One region of the Neobacillus sp. GCM10027624 genome, then DNA from elsewhere that is predicted to be linked to it. Evidence: riboswitches for the same ligand, from Rfam matches in the RefSeq annotation. Region 1 holds a riboswitch; the other holds the start of a gene.
The links. Region 1 has a riboswitch for cyclic di-AMP ahead of ACFQZ9_RS02480 (hypothetical protein). Riboswitches for the same ligand answer to the same signal wherever they lie in the genome.
Positions count from the first base shown of each region.

Region 2: another riboswitch for cyclic di-AMP. It lies ahead of ACFQZ9_RS08520 (potassium channel family protein); the one in region 1 lies ahead of ACFQZ9_RS02480 (hypothetical protein).

Region 1 is NZ_JBHTHD010000002.1:516,461-519,887, reverse strand. Features, by position in the region: gene ACFQZ9_RS02485 (cation:proton antiporter) at 211-1,449, opposite strand; cyclic di-AMP (ydaO/yuaA leader) riboswitch at 1,676-1,818, shown strand; gene ACFQZ9_RS02480 (hypothetical protein) at 2,141-2,560, shown strand; gene ACFQZ9_RS02475 (potassium channel family protein) at 2,785-3,427, shown strand, end outside.
Region 2 is NZ_JBHTHD010000003.1:721,306-724,732, forward strand. Features, by position in the region: gene ACFQZ9_RS08515 (hypothetical protein) at 37-1,020, shown strand; gene ACFQZ9_RS08520 (potassium channel family protein) at 1,078-1,752, opposite strand; cyclic di-AMP (ydaO/yuaA leader) riboswitch at 1,909-2,089, opposite strand; gene ACFQZ9_RS08525 (sulfite oxidase) at 2,227-3,282, shown strand; gene ACFQZ9_RS08530 (divalent metal cation transporter) at 3,330-3,427, opposite strand, start outside.

The sequences.
Region 1 (3,427 bases):
TGAGCATGCAAAGATTTAAATAGAGGAGCTTGGACTAGTATTATATAGTTATTTAAGGCAGAGTTCACCAATGGTGTCCTGCCCTTTTTTGGTTTCAATAACATTTAAAATACGGATAATGATTGTTGTATATTGATGATAATACTCTGAAGGTAATAATTCATTTTTCTTAATTGACTAAAAATAAATGAGTAAAAATCATTAAATACTTTATACAGGTTTTAAAGTAATTCCTAACTTTTTGGCTACAAATCCTGTGGTACTTGCTTGAATTAGAATGGTGACTAATATAGCGATAAAAGTAACAGAAGCAATTTGGTTTGCATAATCAACTTTTGCTGCAACAATCATCCCGGAAAGAGCGGCAGGAATAACACCTGTTTCACGAACCCAGAACATAAACACAATTTCATTCCATTTCCATTTTGCCTTGCGATCAGGCAATGTACATAGGAGGACTGCTAGAGGTCTTGCAATAAACATAAAGACGAGTACAACCAAAATTCCTTGTAACCAAAACTGGCCTAAAGTATGAAAATCTACCTGGGTACCTAACAGCATAAAAATAAGTGTTCTCATAATTAAGGTCAAGGTACCGGAAAATGCAAAAACCGTTGAGTCGGTTTCTTCTGCAATATGTAACCTAAAAAGTTGTGGGTTTCCTGAGATAAGACCTGCAGTGAATGTAGCCATAAAGCCGCTGGCTTGAATAAATCCTGCTACTAAATAAGAGCTTATGGATACAAGCAAGCTAACTACAATGCTGTATTTTTTTAAAAAGCCAAAGCGGTGTTCTGAGGTTAACAGAATACCGATAAAACCAATCACTGCTCCAACTAATATTCCACCACCGGCTTCTCGAAAAAAACTCCATATGCTCGAAGAAATGGATAATTCTGTATGTCCCATTATAACCCCAAGTAAGGTAAACGTTAAAATAGATCCTGTTGCATCGTTAAAAGCAGACTCACTTTCAACTGTTCGTCTCACCTTCTCTTGAATGGCTATTTGTTTAAATACCGGCATCAAAGTGGCCGGATCTGTGGATGCAATAACCGAAGCTAGAAGAAGGGCGTAAAGAATGGGTATATCTAATAAATAGAAAGCGGTAACAGCCACAACGGCAGCCGTAATGATCACTCCTAATATAGATAAAAGAGAAACCGTAACCCAAACTTTTTTAAGTACTGAAAAGTGTATTGCAATGCCTCCTTCAAACAGAATTAATATCGATCCCAATACAATGATAAATTGGTAGGAAACAGAGTCATTGGGAACTGTAATCAAATTGAAGACGGATGGTCCAATTAAAATCCCTACAATCATAAACAGGGCTACGTCAGGAATTTTAATTCTTTCGGAAAGTTTAATAGCGATTAATCCAAAAAGAAAAACCATGGTGATCATGTATAGTTCACGTTGAACAAAATGCATTACACTGGCTTCCATGTGATCTCTCCGTTCTCTTTTTTTTTCATGATTATAGGTTGTTCCTTATGCAGTTCATCTATGAATACATTTAATTAAAATTGAATGAATACCAAAATCATGAGTAATTTAAAGAAAATGTTGAATTTTATTAGAAAAATGAGCAAATGATAGGTTATTTAATAAAATATACCTCTTTACAGCTTTTTCAAATGGAGCTAAAATGACCTCATATTGAACATCTAATTAAATAGTTCGGCCTAATCTCGACATTTGGGAACGGAGGAACCAATTTTTGGGGGTTAATTCTATTACTGTAGAAAGGATGAGAATATTCTCTTTCGCCATCCTACCCGTCAGCTAACTTCGTCGGCTAAAGCGAAGGAGGTCTGTGACCGCCTATTCAGGGGGCTTTTTTGTTTCATTGGACAAATTGAAGCATAGGAGCAGCTTGAAGTTAAAGTAGGTCTTTTTTTTGTGCCTATTTTTGAGAAAGATACATGGGAGACGGAACACTAAGAGAGCAAAGTTGCTGGCTAGGTGTTAAGTAGACAAATGTTACTTTTTCGCCTATGTAATGGAAGTACATTTTTTTTTGGCTTTCTGTTAATTCAGATCTATGCCGGGAATATATGGTTTTGTTCCATCTTGGGAAAAAGTAAATATTGGTCTATTTTTTTTGTGAATAAATACAAAACGGGTGATGATACGGATGTTGAATGGCTATATGATGAAAATGAATCTAGTTGTACCAAAAGCAACTATCCAGCTTGACAAAAAAGTTTATGGGGTTGGTACTAATATAAACGGTTCCATTGAGCTTAAGGGTGGTCTTATTAAAAATAAAGTGAAAAGGTATGATATTGATTTAATTAAAAAAGATCCAAATTCTCATGAAGAAGAAACAATCAATAGCCATACGGTTTTATTTTCTTATTCTAGTTTACCTAATAAATCAGAAACCATTCCTTTTACATTTTATATCCCTGAGAGTATTCGAAAAGATAGGGGATCTCTTCTTTATACTTTAATAATAAGGATTGTTTTAGCCAACTCTAAAAGTATTACACAATGCCTTCCAATTATGATCAATAATGAAAATGGTTTTAAAGAAATGGATGAGGCATATTAAATCCACCTGTGGGTGGCTTTTTTTTTTGAATAATTAATTAAGAAAATATTACATGAGGCATCTATAATTTTCCTTGGCTAATTTGTGAATGACAGCAGATTTTAAAGATAAGTCAAGGAATAAAATTCAGAATGTACATATACAAACTGGAACCAACTTATTGAGTGGTATTTTTTATTGGATTACATTAATTAGTTTTAGGAGATACAGCAGGAGGTTTTAAGATGCAAAAACAATATGCAGTCATTGGAATGGGCAGGTTTGGTTCAAGTGTTGCTGCTGCCTTATTTAAAGAAGGAAATGAAGTACTAGCTATTGATAAAAAGGAAGAAAACATTGAGGATAATCAGGACTCCGTCACACATGCAGTTATAGGGGATACGACCGATGTATCGACCCTAAAAAATGTAGGGATACGAAATTTTGATACTGTCATTGTAGCGATTGGCGATGATCTTCAAGCAAGCATTTTATCCGTACTCCTACTTAAAGAATTAGGAGTTAAGCATGTTGTGGCAAAGGCTATAAATAAAAGTCATGGACAAGTTTTGGATAAAGTAGGAGCGGATCGTGTGATTTATCCTGAGAAAGACATGGGAGAAAGGCTTGCACATCAGTTAATGTCATCTCCAAACGTTTTAAATTTCATTGAACTGGCAGATGACTATAGTATTGAAGAAATTAAAGTACCTGCAAGTATGAATGGACAAAACCTCCGCGAAATCAATATGAGGGCAAATTATAATATAACCGTCATCGGCATAAAAAATAAAAATAAAATTGATATCTTGCCAAATCCGGAAACCCCGCTAAAATCGGATGACATCTTGATTGTAATTGGAGAAAATGAAGACTTACAGAAATTCT
Region 2 (3,427 bases), on a different contig from region 1:
AAGTTATGATGCAAAACAGGAGAGGGAAGCCTTAGGATGGATGAATCAAAATTGTATGCCTATTGTTTACAAGGAGATGTAATCGCAGCATATAAATATCTCCGTTCAGTTCCAGATAAAAATGCTAAATTTCTAAAACTGGAATCGAAATATTATCAACGTTTTTTTAGTGAAAATCCGAATGATCGTTTTAAATCAGAGGATCCGTGGATCCAAAAGGTTCTTTCTGTCTATTTCGAATACTTCAGGTCGGTGTTAACGCATAAAAGTGTGATTTATTCAGAAAATCGACTAAGGCGTTCACTTTCGGATTTAATTTATGGTCATCAACAAGATGAGGAATTGGACCGATTGGAGAAGCAATTATCGATCCAATTTAAAGAAAAAGGGTATGAGTTTGTTGGTGGGGTAACACCGCCATATAGGGGCCCATATATTTGGAAAACAACTGATAAAGAAAATTTTACAGTCGAACTGCCACACCATACCCAAAAAGTAACGGTTTATTTTTTGTCAGATTTTATTTTACAAAGCTGGGCCCATTATGCTACATTTGGTGAAAAATTCGCAGGTGGCTGGGCAAAACCAGATGGACTTTACTATGTAGCGGATCGTCCGGAGCATAAGAAGGAGAATCATGAATGCAGAGAATTTCAAATCAGTTATTTGAAGCACGAGGCCCAGCATTTCAGTGATTTTTCCCGTTTCCCTCATCTTCAGGCTAAGGATTTAGAATACCGTGCAAAGCTGGTTGAATTAATTTACGAACCAAATTCATTTAAACTTATAAATAAATTTTTTTATGAAAAGAAAAATGATCCGTTTCTACCGCATTCCTATTCTTCTTTGGTCATTTTAAAAAGATTATCGGAACTTGCATTTGGAGTAGAGGAGATTCCTAGTTTAGAAAAATGGGAGAAATTAAGTTCAGACCGAATTCGGGAATGGGCACTAGGTTTGTACGAGGAAAATACGGCTAAGCTTATGGAAAATGGTAATCAAATCAGGGGAATTATTTAGTAAAAAAAGAGCTTGCGGATCAATTGTTTTTAAGCGATCCTAGCTCTTTTTCCTTTTTTATATGATAAAAAGTGCTTTTTCAGTTTTCGTTTCAAATTTCTTTAAAAGTTTCTTTTCACCAAGGACAACAAGAGTATCACCAGGATTGATCTTATCATCTGGAAATGGTGAGATGTTCATCTTTCCGTCACTTTTAATGGCGATAACACTTAATTGGTATTTTGCCCGAATATCCAATTCACGAAGGCTTTTTCCTATCATGAATGAAGAGGCAACAATTTCTTCTATTTTATATTCATCGGATAGTTCAATAAAATCAAGGACATTAGGTGACAAAAGATTCTTAGCAATTCGGATGCCTGTTTCTCGTTCAGGTAAAACGACCCGATCAGCCCCGACCTGAGTAAGAACTTTTGCATGCTGATTTGTAACAGCCTTTGCTATAACTTGTATGGCCCCTAATTCTTTTAAAATCATGACAGTTAAAATACTTGCTTGAATATCGTCTCCTATGGCTACCACAACCACATCCATGTTTCGAAGACCCAGCTCTTTTATTACCCTCTCATCTGTTGTGTCTGCAACTACTGCATGTGTTGAGAAATCTGAATTTTCTTGAATCCTTTTCTCGTTTTTATCAATAACTAAAACTTCAGCACCTTCTTTAAATAACTCAGCTGAAAGACTCGAACCAAAGCGGCCCATCCCGATTACTGCAAACTGTTTAGTCATATGTAAGACCTCTCCCGAAAAACATTATTTAAAAGTTTGATAGTGTAGGTTTTTTCATAAACCACCTAAAAAATAAAAAAGCCACGGAAGAGAGAAATCTCCTCGTGGCGGCTTTTGGGCATCATGAAATAAACATGCTGCTTGCACGATTTAAATGATATCTCTTCAGTACGCTTACGAGGTTAGCTGACGGATTCGGATGTAAGAGTCACCCTACTTAAAAAGACAAGCATCAGAATAGAAATATCTTTTTAAGATTCACCCCATAGAAAAGTTTTTGTAAGACTTTTCAATGATGGTTCCCCCGTTCCCAATTGGAACTCAGCGATTCAAAAAATTAAATTACGAATCATATCTTACTCCCTCTATTTGAATTTGTAAATACTCTAAAGTAAACTCATTCGTTAGGTCTTCTTTTTTGTGGATTTTTTCATATGAATGAAGTAAAAAATTTTATTTTTAGAGAGGAGATTTATGCAAAAATCACAAAAACCATATTTGATTACGAGAAACATAGACCCCGAGAATCAAGAAACACCAATTCATTTTATCCATAAAGATTTTGTGCGTGAAAATCTGTTTTATCGGAGAAACCATTTTTCTTACCCGAATTTTGTATCTTCCTTTTATTGGTTTCATGTTGATGGCTCTGTACATTATCATAGAACATTTTCACTGCAGGAAATTCAAGTATTGCCATCCAAAACAGTAAAGACTGTACTTGAATGCGCGGGGAATAAGAGGGGATTTTTTAAACCAAAAGTATTTGGCGAGCAGTGGCAAAAAGGGGCAATCAGTCAAGGTATCTGGAAGGGTGTCTCATTAAGAACATTGCTCGGGTACACGGGTGTAATGGAAACAGCTAGAGAAGTAGTTTTTGAGGGATATGACTTTGGCATACGAACAGACTTGAACGAACTTACTTATTTTAGTAGGAGTTTGCCGATTGAAAAAGCACTGCATACCGATACCTTAATTGCCTATGAGTATAATGGAAAGCCGATTCCTTTTAAGCACGGGTTTCCTCTGAGGTTAATTGTCCCGGAATGGTATGCGATGGCCTCGGTAAAATGGATTAAAAAGATCACCGTGATTGACCATGAATTTAAAGGCCCTTTTCAGGCGGTTGATTATGTCTATTACCCCAAAAAGGATTCAGATGAGGGAAAATTACCGGTGACAACAATGAAAATAAACTCAACGATTCAACAGCCAATGGACCGGCAAATTCTTAATACAGGAGTTCATATTATTGCAGGAATTGCCTGGACTGGGAGAGGGTTGATCACGAAAATTGAAGTGAGTGTAGACGGGGGGATGACTTGGAGCCTTGCTGATTTGGTGCAATCACCGGAAAAGTATGCTTGGGTTCGTTGGGAATATAAGTGGGAGGTGCTTGAAAAAGGAGAGTACACCATCCTTTCGAGGGCTCTGGAATTAGAAGGCGGCGAGCAGCCAAAGGAAGCGGTGTGGAACCGTAAGGGGTATGGTTATAATGCAATCGATACGATTAAGGTGAAAATTGAATAATGGACAAATAAGAAAGTAAAAAAGCACACAAACTGTGTGCTTTACTTTTATCCAAAAAATGTCTGAACAATTAACCAGCAGTTTAACCCTAAAATCACGATAGCAAAAATCGTTGATAGAATCGTAGTTATTCGTTTATTCGTTA